One region of the Limnobacter sp. UBA7229 genome, then DNA from elsewhere that is predicted to be linked to it. Evidence: predicted binding sites of a transcription regulator. Region 1 holds the regulator's gene; the other holds the start of a gene.
The links. The regulator sigma-54, encoded in region 1, starts transcription at its own class of promoters, with help from an activator protein. The targets are predictions, from matches to a motif close to TGGCANGNAANCTGCTTT.
Positions count from the first base shown of each region.

Region 2: a site for sigma-54 is predicted at 2,936-2,953, ahead of B4C79_RS04660 (PQQ-dependent methanol/ethanol family dehydrogenase). Genes of this name have one in related genera too.

Region 1 covers NZ_DKTN01000014.1:31,863-38,873, forward strand. The annotation lists gene B4C79_RS08310 (monovalent cation:proton antiporter-2 (CPA2) family protein) at 1-187, opposite strand, end outside; gene B4C79_RS08315 (KpsF/GutQ family sugar-phosphate isomerase) at 327-1,319, shown strand; gene B4C79_RS08320 (KdsC family phosphatase) at 1,319-1,858, shown strand; gene lptC (LPS export ABC transporter periplasmic protein LptC) at 1,855-2,442, shown strand; gene lptA (lipopolysaccharide transport periplasmic protein LptA) at 2,439-3,008, shown strand; gene lptB (LPS export ABC transporter ATP-binding protein) at 3,005-3,760, shown strand; gene B4C79_RS08340 (RNA polymerase factor sigma-54) at 3,773-5,293, shown strand; gene hpf (ribosome hibernation-promoting factor, HPF/YfiA family) at 5,335-5,664, shown strand; gene B4C79_RS08350 (PTS sugar transporter subunit IIA) at 5,775-6,245, shown strand; gene hprK (HPr(Ser) kinase/phosphatase) at 6,250-7,011, shown strand, end outside.
Region 2 covers NZ_DKTN01000010.1:35,988-42,998, forward strand. The annotation lists gene B4C79_RS04655 (OmpP1/FadL family transporter) at 1-834, shown strand, start outside; gene B4C79_RS04660 (PQQ-dependent methanol/ethanol family dehydrogenase) at 1,110-2,855, opposite strand; gene B4C79_RS04665 (quinoprotein relay system zinc metallohydrolase 1) at 3,156-4,142, opposite strand; gene B4C79_RS04670 (quinoprotein dehydrogenase-associated SoxYZ-like carrier) at 4,139-4,954, opposite strand; gene B4C79_RS04675 (substrate-binding domain-containing protein) at 5,057-6,133, shown strand; gene adh (aldehyde dehydrogenase) at 6,374-7,011, shown strand, end outside.

The sequences.
Region 1 (7,011 bases):
TGAACTCAAGACCAATTGAAAACATCAGAAAAACAACGCCAAATTCAGCCAAGTGGCGGGTTTCGGGTGTGTCGGGCACGATGCCGAACGAATATGGACCAATCAGCGTGCCCGCAAACAGATAGCCCAGCATGGCGGGCAGCTTCCAGTGACGGAACAGCGAGACCGCCAACACGGCGACCAGCATGAGAATCAAAGACAGCTCTAGAGCGTTAGGCACGTTTAATGCTTAGGAAGTGGAGAGAATTGGCACGCGCTTTGCTATACTGCCCTGAAAAGAACACAGCCTCAAGCACCTTCGTTGCTTAAGTCTATCAGGGTCTACCATGTCAAAAACACCGTCGAATAATGACAAACACGATTTTCTGGCCATGGCCAGGGAAGCGCTGGCCATTGAAGCCCAAGCGGTCTTGGCTCTGTCCGAGCGCTTGAATGATCAGTTCAGCCAGGCAACCACCGCAATATTGAATTGCAAGGGTCGAGTCATTTTGGTCGGCGTGGGCAAGTCGGGCCTGATTGCCAAAAAAATTGCAGCCACTTTTGCCAGTACCGGTACTCCCTCCTTTTTCGTACATGCCACTGAGGCATCCCACGGCGATTTGGGCATGATCACCCAAGAAGACGTTGTTATTGCCCTGTCTAACTCAGGAAACACCGAGGAACTGGTGGCGGTATTGCCAGCCATCGCGCGCCGCGGGGCAAAAATAGTCGCCATGACCGGCAAACTCGATTCAGCACTCGCCCGTCAGGCCGATTTGGTACTGGACTGCGGCGTTGAAAAGGAAGCCTGCCCCCTGAATTTGGCCCCAACCGCCAGTACAACAGCGGCATTGGCCCTGGGTGATGCCCTTGCCGTGGTGGTGTTGAAGGCGCGAGGTTTCAGCGAAGAAGACTTCGCACTGTCGCATCCTGGTGGCAGCCTGGGTCGCAAATTGTTGACCCATGTCAGCGATGTCATGCGCAAAGGCGACCGAATTCCCACCGTGGCGCCATCAGCCAGCATTTCCAATGCCATTCTGGAAATTACCAAAAAAGGCTTGGGAATGACTGCCGTGGTCGGGGCCAACAACAAGCTGCTGGGCGTTTTTACCGACGGTGACCTGCGCCGCCTGATCGAACAGGGTCTGGATTTGCGGGGCTTGCTGGTGAGTGAAGTCATGAACAGTGCGCCCAAATGTATTTCACCTGACAAGCTGGCCGTAGAGGCAGTTCGCATGATGGAGGTCAGCCACATCAGCCAGGTGGTGGTCACGGACGAGCAAGGTCATATTGTTGGCGCCCTGAATTTCCATGACCTGTTTGAAGCCAAGGTGGTGTAATGGATCAATCGACCGACCGCGAACCCACTGCTGCCCAAGCCGCAGCACAAATCAAACTGATGGGCTTTGATGTGGATGGAACCCTGACCGATGGCGGGCTGTACTTCGGCAATGAAGGCGAGGTTATGAAACGCTTCAGTGTGTTTGATGGCCAAGGCCTTCGACTGCTGATGGACCATGGCATCAAGGTGATCTGGATTACTGCGCGCTCGAGCACCATTGTAGAAAAACGCGCCAAAGACCTTGGCATCTACCAGTTGGTTCAAGGCTGTAAAACCAAGCTGCAAGCCTATGATGAAATTCGCCAACTGCTTGGATTGGACTGGAGCGAATGCGGCTTTTTTGGAGACGATTGGCCCGATTACCCGGTGCTTCAACAGGTTGCCCTGGCTGCCACCACCCAGCACTCCCCGGCGGCCATGAAAAACGCAGCCAACTGGATTAATACACGCCCCCCCGGCGATGGTGCTGCCCGGGAATTGTGTGACTTCATTTTGAGTCATCAAGCCGACTATCAAAACCCCTGGGAAGCATCGTGAAACCAGTGAGTGCTTTTTTCAATCTGCTTTCGCAGTTCATACCGCTGCTGCTGACGTTCGCACTCGCCGCCACCTCGTATTGGTTTGCCATTCAGTCTGAACTGAGCCTGTTTAGTGCCAGCGGCAAAAGCGACCCCACCAGCAGCGACTATTACTTGCGCAATTTCTCGGTACAAAGCCATGACCTGGCCGAAAACAAATATTCGATCATTCGCAGCAAGGAAGCCGAACACATCCCACAAGGCAACGTCTGGAACATCACCGAGCCCGAACTGGAACAGTTTGAATCAGGCAACGGCATGGTAAAAGGCAACGCCCAAAAAGGCGTTTACCTGCTCGACACCGACGAAATTTTCTTGCGGGACAACGTGGTGGTGACCAGTCAAAACGAAGGGCTACTGACCACCATGAAATCTGAAGAAATACGGATCGACAATATCACCAACGAAATTTCAACCGACAAGAATGTGCTGGTGACCCGCCCGGGCCAACGGTTTGAAGCACAGGGTGCCACACTGAACAACGACACTGGCGAGTTGACTGCCCAAGGGTCAATCAAGTTTCGCATAGAGGCCAAACGATGAAACGCTCCACCTGGATTTCCCTCGCACTGGCTGCGCCTGCACTGGCACTAGGGGTTTGCGCGCAAGCACTGGAATCTGACAAACAACAACCCACGACCATTGACGCCAACCAGATGACTTACAACGAAAAGTCAAACGTGAACGTGTTCACCGGCAATGTGCTGTTGACGCGTGGAAGTTTGGTGATTCGCGGCGACAAATTGACATTGACCGAACGCAGCGACGGTACCCAGTTCGCCACTGTGGAAGGAAAACCTGCCCGCTTCAAACAGCAGCGTGATTCAGAGAAGCCCAATGAAGTACTGCTGATCAACGGCACTGGCAACACCATTGAATTCGACGGTAATAAATCGATCGTGACATTGACCGGTGCAGCCAGCATTCAAAAAAGCACCAATGGTCAGCTCACTGAATCGATCTCGGGTACCAAAATTACGTACGAGCAAAATACAGAATTCCTGAATGTGGTGGGAACACCCAACAGCAGTGGTTCCTCACGCGTACAGGCAGTGATCAAACCAAAAACCCAAGAGACTGAGCCCGCGCCAAAAGGGGGCAGCAAGTGAGCAACACCCCCGCACACACCCTGACAGGACAAGGACGGCTTCAAGCGCTTAGCCTACGCAAAGCCTACCGCAGCAAACGCGTGATTGAAGATGTGTCGCTGCACGTGGACACAGGCGAGGTGGTCGGCCTGCTGGGCCCCAACGGCGCTGGCAAAACCACCTGCTTTTACATGATTGTGGGTTTGGTCAGTGCCGACGAAGGCAACATTTGCCTGGAAGGCCGCGACATCACCTTGCAACCCATTCACGAGCGCGCACGCGCAGGGCTTTCTTATCTTCCTCAGGAAGCCTCCGTGTTTCGCAAACTGACTGTGGAAGACAACATTCGCGCAGTGCTTGAAATCAATCCACCCAGAGACAAAACGGTGGATCAGGCTGTCGAAGATTTGCTGAACGACCTTCAAATTGCGCACATTCGCACCTCGCTGGCGGCGTCCCTCTCGGGTGGCGAACGCCGCCGACTTGAAATTGCCCGTGCGCTGGGCAGCCAGCCGCGCTTCATTTTGCTGGACGAGCCCTTCGCAGGCGTTGACCCCATTGCGGTACTGGAAATTCAACGCATCGTTGCCTTTTTGAAATCCAAAGGTATCGGCGTGCTGATCACCGACCACAATGTACGGGAAACCCTGGGCATTTGTGATCGTGCCTACATCATCAGCGCGGGCCGCGTGCTGGCCTCGGGCAGTCCCGAGCAAATTGTGAAAAACGACGATGTACGCCGCGTGTACCTCGGCGAACACTTCCGGATGTAAAGCTGAATCTCCATGAAACAATCCCTTCAGCTTAAAGTCTCGCAAAACCTCACGCTCACGCCTCAGTTGCAGCAATCCATTCGCTTGCTGCAATTGTCCACACTGGAGTTGCAGCAGGAAATTCAACAAGCGCTGGCTGAAAACCCACTGCTGGAGTTGGCTGACGAAGAGGCCGTGGAAGGCGAGCGCACCCTGAGCCTGGACAGCAGCAATGGCGAACTGCACGAGCCACAGGGCGACAGCTTTGAGGCCGATCCCGACCCCCGCAAAGCCAGCGAACCGGTCAGCGATCAGCAAGCTGAACAAGACAATCAAAGCGAAGAAATTGTTCAGCGCGAGACCATCGACTCCATCCAGGACAACTGGGAAGGCGACTGGCGCGACAACAGCGGCGCAGGTGCCGATGGCGATGAAGAAAAACCCGGCCTGCAACTGGCTGCGCCCGACAGCAGCCTGCACCAGCACCTGATCGACCAGCTGCGCATGACACAGGCCAGCGAACGTGACAAAAACCTGGTGCTTTGGCTGATTGACTACCTCAGCGACGATGGCTACCTGACTGTTGAACTTGAAGACCTGTGGGAAACCCTGCAGGACGAGCCCGACCTGGAGTTTGAAGAACTCAGCGCGGCCTTGCGCCTGCTGCAAAGTTTTGACCCACCCGGCGTGGGTGCCCGCAATGCAGCCGAATGCCTGCTGCTGCAACTGGCCCAGCGCAAAGACATCACCTGCCAGCAAAGCCTGTACACCCACTGCCAGCACATTGTTCGTGATCACTTGGGCTTACTGGCCCAGCGCGACTTCACCAAGCTGAAAAAAGCGCTGAATGTGGACGAAGACATACTGAAAATCTGTCACCAGATTATTCGCTCACTTGAGCCATTTCCCGGTGCGCGCTTTCGCCGCATTGACGACGACCATGTGGTGCCCGACGTGATCGTGAAAAAACTCAGTGGTCAGTGGCATGTGCAACTGAACCCGGATGTGATGCCAAAAATTCGCATCAATGAAATGTATGCCTCCATTTTGCGATCTCACCGCGGCCAAAGCGCCCAACTCAGCGCACAACTGCAAGAGGCCCGCTGGTTGTTAAAAAACGTTCAGCAGCGATTTGACACTATTTTACGGGTTAGCCAAGCCATCGTAGAACGTCAAATCGGCTACTTCAATCACGGCGAAATCGCAATGCAGCCCTTGGTTCTGCGGGAAATTGCCGACTTGCTGGGTCTGCATGAATCGACCGTGTCAAGGGTCACCACGCAAAAATATATGTTGACGCCCTATGGGTTGGTTGAGCTAAAGTATTTCTTCGGAAGCCATGTTTCCACCGACTCAGGTGGTCAGGCTTCCAGCACGGCCATCCGTGCACTCATCAAGCAACTGATTTCTGCGGAGGACGCCAAGCAGCCGATATCTGACAGCCAAATCGCCGACCTACTCGGTCAACAGGGCATCGTGGTCGCAAGACGCACGGTCGCTAAATACCGGGAATCACTGAAAATACCCCCGGTGAACATGCGCAAGTCGCTTTAACTGTTAAAGCTTCCCCCCGCAGCAACGAAAGGAGATACCTTATGAACTTGAACATCAATGGTCATCATCTGGAAGTTACCCCAGCGATTCGAAACTACGTCATCGAAAAACTGGATCGGGTGAAAAGGCATTTTGATCACGTCATTGATGCATCGGTGACCATCTCGGTGGTCAAGCTGGTTCAAAGGGCAGATGTCACACTGCACGTTCGCGGCAAAGACATTCACGCTGAAGCAAGTCATGAAAACCTCTACGCAGCCATTGATGCGCTGGCCGACAAACTGGATCGCCAGGTACTGCGTCACAAAGACAAACTAACCAACCACAACCACACCCCCATGAAACACCAGGTGGTCGAAGAAGCTGAATAAACCTCTGTAATTTCAGGGAAAATCAAAAGGCGGACTTCCATCCGCCTTTTCTGTTTTTATGGCGTATAATCGGCCCCACGATTAGAAGCGGGTCTCAGGAATCAACAGCGATGAACTTGATCGCAAATCTACTTCCACCATCCAACATATTGTTGGACACACAGGTCACCAGCAAAAAGCGCGTGTTTGAACAAGCCGGTCTGGTCTTTGAAAACAACCAAGGCATCGCAAGATCCAAGGTGTTCGACAGCCTGTTTGCGCGTGAACGTTTGGGCTCCACTGGCTTAGGCCAGCAAGTGGCCGTACCGCATGGCCGCATCAAGGGCCTGCGCGAACCTATCGCCTCGCTGGTGCGTGTGCAAGACCCAATCCCTTTTGATGCCCCAGACGGCCAACCCGTCAAGCTGCTCATGTTTTTGCTGGTGCCAGAAAGCGCAAACCAGCATCATCTGGATATACTGTCAGAACTGGCTCAAATGCTGTCTGACAAAGATTTCCGTGAGAAACTCATGACAGAATCCGATCCCGGCGCCACTCACCAACTGATCGCCAACTGGGAGCCTTACCAACCCGCGAGTTAAGCCTGTGAAGCAACTGAAAGAACTGATCGAAGCCAACCGCAACAAACTCAAGCTTGACTGGCTGGCCGGTTTAAATGGCGGTGACCGCCACCTGGATCTTCAGTGTTTTGCTTCCTCTGATCTGGTAGGTCACCTCAACACCATTCACCCGGGTCGCATCCAGGTGTTTGGTCGACAGGAAATCGAATATTTCGCCCGCATCAGCGACGAACGCAAAAAACACCAAATCGACAAACTGATTGAAGGCGATCCGCCCGCTGTCATCGTGGCTGAATCATTTCAACCGCACCCACTTTTGAAAGCCGCCTGCGACGAATCCAACATTCCCCTGCTCGCCACACCCCTGTCGGCCGCCGAAATCATCGACTTTCTGCGCGTGTATATCAACAAATGGCTCGCCCCCACCACCATGATGCATGGCGTTTTCATGGATGTGCTGGGCATGGGCGTGCTTATTTGTGGCGAATCAGGTTTGGGCAAAAGCGAACTGGGCCTGGAATTGATTTCACGCGGGCATGGCCTGGTGGCTGACGACGTGGTGGAGTTCTCGCGCGTGGCCCCCAACTACATCGAGGGCCGCTGCCCGGAACTGATTCGCAACCTGATGGAAGTGCGCGGCGTAGGCCTGCTCGACATCAAGGCTATTTTTGGTGAAACGGCCGTACGCCGAAAAATGCGCTTGAAACTGATTGTGCACCTGGTGCGCAAGGCCTCGCTTGAATTGCACCAGGAACGCCTGGTGACCGAGCAGCAATTCCAGGAAGTG
Region 2 (7,011 bases), on a different contig from region 1:
AAATCAGTCAACATCAACCCCTCCGCGTCGTACAAAGTCAATGAACAATGGTCAGTGGGCGCGGGTGTATCGGCACAAAAGCTGGATGCCAAACTCAGTTCACAAATCAACTACGCCCCATTTGGCGGTACTGAAGGGTTGACCACCATTGCCGGCGATGGTTGGGGTTACGGCTTTAACCTGGGCGTGATGGGTCAGGTAACGCCTGCGACACGTGTGGGTGTTGCCTACCGTTCAGCAATTGAGCAAGACCTGGAAGGCAATGTCACCTTCGACAATGTTGCACCGGCAGTTGCGGCTCTTTTCGCCAACAGTGAACTCACTTCCAAGATCCGACTGCCTGCCTCGCTGGCCATTTCATCGGTGACTGAGCTGACACCCAAGTGGCAACTGTTGACCGACGCCACCTGGACTGAATGGAGCACGATTCAAAAGCTGGATTTTCAGCGCCAGAACGCCCCAGCAGGTGCTGCGCCATTGACAGTGCAAGACTACGAATGGAAAAACAGCTGGCGTTTTGCGGTGGGTGGTATTTACAAGTACAGCGACACCATCAATTTGAAAGCAGGCGTGGCTTACGACATCACACCGGTGCCCGATGAGCGTCGCAAAGTGCGCTTGCCCGATGAAAACCGCATTACTTTTGCAGTGGGCTCACAGTACAAGTTCGACAAAGCCACCACCTTTGATGTGGCCTTTCAGTACGTGATGCCCGACAAAGCGAAAATTGACAGCACTGAGGGAAACCCTGCGGCAGGTCAGCAAACGCGAGTACTGGGTACTGCTGAAGGTGATGCATTCATTCTTTCTGGCCAAGTGTCGTACAAGTTCTAAAAGCTGTAGACGAAAAAATGCCCGGCACCAGGCCGGGCAGAAAAGACGCATTCGTTTAGGAGACTCTCAAACCGCCACAACTTTTTCCAGCTCCCAATCAATGCCGGAAAAAGGTCCCAAGGAGCAATTTGATCAAACCGTTTGCGTCAATAAGTTCCCTGCGGAGCAGGCAGAAAACTTGGGGGTGAAAATGACAACACTTCTAAAACGCTCTACTACTTCACTACTCACCAAACCACCCCACCTGGGGCAGTTTGGTGTACTTCACAAACTGATTACTTCATCAGCTTGAATACCCACACGGAACCACCTTGTTCAAGGTAGTTCACCTTGCTGGCTACATCACCGCCCCACAGGGGAACAGCACCACCCCAACCAGACACTACAGCCACGTACTGCTGACCGTCTTTGCCTTTCCAGGTTACGGGAGGAGCAACCACGCCTGAACCTGTCTGGAACTTCCAGACTTCCTTACCGGTTTTGGCATCCGCCGCCTTCAGGAAACCTTCTGGAGTACCCCAGAACACCAGGTTACCGCCGGTCGTCAGAACACCACCCCACAGAGGCGCGTTGTTGGTGATTTCCCATTCGATCTTGCCGGTCTTGGGGTTCATCGCACGCAGTGCGCCGATGTAGTCAAAGCCAGGCAAAGTCTTGATGGTGAAACCGGCGCCCAGGTAAGCCGCACCCTTCTTGTAGGTGATTGGCTCGTTCCAGATTTCCATGCCCCACTCGTTGGCAGGAACATAGAACAGACCTGTGTCAGGGCTGTAGGCCATTGGCTGCTGGTTCTTGCCACCCAGGAATGAAGGGGCGGAGAACACTGTTTCGCCTTTCTTGCCGTCCATCTTGGTGGGGTCACCAGGGCGGTTGGCGGGGTCGAAAATCGGGCGACCTGTCTTCATGTCGATGCCCTTGGCCCATGTGATTTTCTTCACAAATGGGAAGGCATTTTCCAGCTTGCCGGTGGTGGCGTCGTTCACGTACATGAAGCCGTTGCGGTCAGCTTTCGCACCAACGCGCTTGCCATTCATGTCAAAGGTCACGAACTCGTTCACACCGTCATAGTCCCAACCGTCGTTCGGTGTGGACTGGTAGTGCCACTTGATCTGGCCGGTTTTTACATCAACTGCCACTGTGGATGTGGAATACAGGTTGTCGCCGGGGCGCAGGTGGCTGTTCCAGGGCGCTGGGTTACCAGTACCGAAGTAAGCCAAACCTGTTTTGCTGTCATAGGAGCCACCCAGCCAGGTTGCTGCACCGCCGGTTTTCCACATGTCGCCTTTCCAGGTGGCATTGGTGGTACCGGAAATTCCAGCTTCCTTCTTGTTGCCGTCTTTGTCCCATGTATAACCCATGTGGCCTTCAACGGTTGGGCGCAGCCATACCATTTCACCAGTCTTGGCATTGCGTGCTTCAACACGACCCACTACACCGAATTCGCCACCCGATACACCTGTCAGCACCAAACCGTTGGCGATGATGGGTGCAGCAGTGTTGGAGTAACCCGCTGCATAGTCGTCAATCTTGTCTTTCCACACCACCTTGCCGGTGTTCTGGTCCAGGGCGATCAACTGGGCATCCAGTGTCGAGAAAATCACCAGGTTGTCATACAGGGCGGCACCGCGGTTCACCACGTCGCAGCAAGGCATAATGCCTTCTGGCAGGCGGTGCTCATATTTCCACAGCTTTTCACCTGTCGAAGCATCCAGTGCGTAAATGCGTGAATAGGAACCGGTGACAAACATCTTGCCGTTGTGAATCAGCGGCTGGCTTTCCTGGCCACGCTGCTTTTCACCACCGAACGAGAATGACCACGCTGGAACCAGCTTGCCCACGTTCGATACGTTGATGTCTTTCAATGGGCTGTAACGCTGACCCTCTGTACCAATACCCCAGGACAATACGTCGCCTGTGGATTTGGCATCGTTTTGAATCATTGCGTCTGTCACATTGGCCGAAGCCACTGCGGGAATCGCCAGTGCGGTTGCTACCATCGCGCTAAGCAGAGTTTTGCGCATTATTTGTTTCTCCTCTCATCATCCGTTACTTTGAGGTTCTCGCCCCTCGTTTGCAGAGTCGGGGCTACCCACAGAAACCTAGCGCAAGCTTCATGCCAAGTAGAATATTTCATCTAAATAAATTTTTTATTCAATAAAATCAGTGCGTTACAAAAACACCCTCATTAGAGTGATTTCATTGATCGCGATAAGAAAAAAAAGAGACAGTTTTGTGACATTGCAACAGCTCACCTGTTCAGCAACACACAAACTGTCCCTTTTTGACACACTTGGTACAGCGTTAACCCTTATACTCTCCGCTCAAAAACCGCCCAAAGCCTGCTTTTCATACAAAGGGTACAAATTGGTCACATTGCGGTAAAACTCAGCCGGGTAGGCTGCAAAGTTTCGGAATCGCTCGGGGGCACCTTTCTTCATCACATCATTCATTTCCTCGCCCATATTGGCCGCGTCGGTCAGTCGTTTGTCCAGCCAACTCAAGTAATCCAGGGTTTGGTCAATGGCCTCGGTGCCCCAACTCAAGGGGCCGTGGCTGGGCACCACCACCTTGGGCTTCATGGCTTGCAGTGTTTTCAGGCTTTCTATCCACGGTTTCAGCTGGGCATGCGGGGTGGTCACAATACGCTTGTAAAACACCAGGCCACCGGCCCACATCACTTTGCTTTCCGGGTCAAATAACACCAGGTCCGAATCGGTGTGGCCTTTCAATTCAAGGGTTTGAATTGTCTTATCGCCCAGTTTATTGAAGTTGCCCGGCAGTATGGTTTGCACGGGAAATACGCTTTCAGTGCCCTTCATCCAGTCGCCACACAAACGGTACAAGTTAGTTTCATACAAAGCCGCTTCGGCTTTGATGCCTTGCATGGTCAACTTCGTGGCGGCAAGCGCCTCTTTCGGGTAAGCCTGATTGCCCAAAAAATAATCCGGGTGAAGGTTCAGTGCCACCACCTGCTTCACTGGTTTGTTCTTGCTGACCGAGTTGATCAAGGTCCGCTGTTGCTCGCCATAAATACGCGAGGTTCCGGTGTTGATAACGTACACCCCCGAGTCGTCCATGTAAAAACCGGTGTTGATGATGTTGCAGCCATTGGCCTGAGAAAAGTCATCGTTCGCACCCGCAATCACATACCAGCCACCCGCCAGTTTGGTGGCTTTCAAACCGTAATCAAGGGTGGCTTTGTCAGGTGTTGGTTTGGCAACATTGGGCAGCTCAGCCAGCGCAGGGGCAACAAGAACAATGAACGTGGATGCGGCAAATATCGCGCGCACAGCTTTGAACAAATTCATTGGGTAACCTTTGCATCAATTCGGTTGCCGTTGTTGTCGCGCCCTACCAGGCTGATTGGGCCCACCGGTTTCTTGTCAAAATCAAACGAAAACAAAGGGTTCTCCGACACAGGCTCAAAGGGGTAAAGCTTGGCCAGTACTTGTTTGTTCTTGTCTTGCAAAATCATTTCTTCAATGTAAAAGGCGGGCACGCCGGCCACCAACCCCGTGTCCATGGGGTGCGACACCTGCACGCGCAGGCGTGCGTCATCCCGCAACTGGTTGGCATCAAACATTTTGCCAGCCACCTTGTTCAAGGTTTGTGGCCAGCTGCCATCGGCCCGTGTTGCGCCAGGCACGGTGCAACCCCCGCCAGACGCTTCAATAAAGGCATAGCCCACATGCCACACACCGTTTTCAGTCAGGGCTGCAACGCGAATGGGGCTGGCTTGCTCCAACTTGAAACGAAAATTCAGGGCAGGCTTGGCTTTCTCGGGAATGAACTCCAGCACCTTTCGAATCGGGTTTCTGTCCACCAGCACCACGATTTTTTTCACCTTACCGAGTGCGGAAGCATCGAATGACACGGGCACATTCATGGCATCTTCGGCGAACAAGGGCACCGTGACCTTGATGCGGGAATCAAACACGGTTTTTGCATCGGCATCGAAGAACTGGCCTTTCATGTCAGGCCACTGCATGGAACCCAGCGGGTCTCCGCCAGTCAAATCGCCTTTGACTGCGCCAAGTTCGGCGGGCGCTGCAAGAACCGGGCTGGCGAAGAAATTGCTCACCAGCAAGAAACCGCTCAAGAAAACCCCTAGCGGGGTCATTTTATTAATCGATTGTTTTGTACCGCTGAACATCATGATTACTTGTCTCCTGCATTTTGTAATCTGTCAGAATGCAAGCAATCGACATGCCTGTATCCGCAAATGCTCAATTTAAAAGTATCCGCCCGCTGGAAAAAAGACGATGGTCAGTTTGTTGAACTGGACCAACGCATGTTAAACACCCTTAAAACCATTGACTCGGAAGGTTCCATTTCGCTGGCCTGTAAGGCGCTGGGTATCTCTTACCGTACCTTATGGTCGCAAATCCAGCAATACAACCTCATGCTGGGTGAAGAACTGGTGGCTACGCACGGACGCGCAGGGGCATGCCTGACCCGGTTCGGTCACAAGTTGATCTGGATGGTGGAGCAAGGCAATGTGCGCGTGGCACCCGACCTGGGTACCGTGGGCGAGCAACTGAACGCCGAATGGCTGGATGTTGATCAAAACAAGCCCTGGATCAGCCTTGCGCTGAGCGACGACCTGGTGCTGCAAAACCTGTTTCAAAACACTGCGCTGTACAAAAAGCTCCAACTGTCGCTGCGCTGGTCGGGCAGCATTGCAGCGCTCTCAGCCCTGCACCGCGGTGAAGTGCGCGTGGCCGGCTGCCACTTGCCTGTTGGCCTTGAAGAACACTCCCATGTCCATCACATCATGCGGCGCTGGTTGCGCGGTTCCAACCTCAGTGTGATTGAACTGTTCGAGCGTGACATCGGCTGGATGAGTCGCCCAGCTTCCGTGCCACCAACACTGGAAGACGTGGCCCAACGGCGCGCCCTGCTGGTGAACCGAAACTCGGCTTCATCAACCCACCACCAACTGGACGCACTGATCACAAAAGCCTGCCTGAAAGCAGAAGACCTGCCTGGGTTTTTTCACGAAGAAAATTCCCATTTGGCAGTGGCTTGTACCATTGCAGCGGGACACGGTGACTTGGGCCTCGGCATTCGAGCCGCAGCTGATCACTACGGGCTGCAATTCCGGCCGGTATCCAAAGAAAGATACTTTTTGGTATTGCACAACAGCGACCTTCAATACCATGCCCTCGAAATTCTGTTGCCTTGGTTGCGCAGCGACGAAGTACTCGAACATGTAAAAAGTGCTGCGGGATACAAACCATTGAACATTGGCAGAACACAGGCACTGGAATTGTTTCTCAACGAAATTCAAGCCAACTAACCCCCCCACATTTGAGTGTGTCAAATGTGTGCAGCGCAACAATATTATGCAAATAATTGCATAATTAACTGACAGGGCCTGCTGTCCTCTCGCCTCGAGTCTGGCAACTTCATTCCCAATATCTTTTCCACAAATAGCGTGTTGCGGAAACAAACTTCCGAACACTGTCCCCATTCGACACTGGCATGCCCGTTGCGCAAAGCGCCCTACCACCATCAACACTACAAAGGAGTTAGGGATATGAATATGGTTGACGAATTAAACCTGGGCGTGGCGTTTCCGTTCAAAGCGAAATATGACAACTTCATCGGCGGCAAATGGGTCGCTCCAAAAGGCGGGCAGTACTTCGACAACGTAACACCAGTCACAGGCCAGGTGCTTTGCAAGGTTGCTCGCTCTCAAGCTGAAGACATTGAACTGGCGCTGGATGCTGCGCATGCAGCGAAAGACGCTTGGGGCAAACGCTCACCCACAGAACGCTCCATTATTCTGAACCGCATTGCCGACCGCATGGAAGAAAACCTGCGCCTGATCGCCGTGGCTGAAACACTGGACAACGGCAAACCGCTGCGTGAAACCATGGCTGCCGACATTCCGCTGGCGATTGATCACTTCCGTTATTTCGCAGCCTGTATTCGTAGCGAAGAAGGCAGCATTTGTGAAATTGACCACCAAACCTACGCCTATCATTTCAACGAACCCTTGGGTGTCGTCGGGCAAATCATTCCCTGGAACTTTCCGATTTTGATGGCGGCCTGGAAGTTGGCACCTGCATTGGCTGCCGGCAATTGTGTGGTGTTAAAGCCTGCAGAACAAACACCAGCATCGTTGCTGGTGGTGATGGATTTGATTGCTGACTTGCTGCCGCCCGGCGTGCT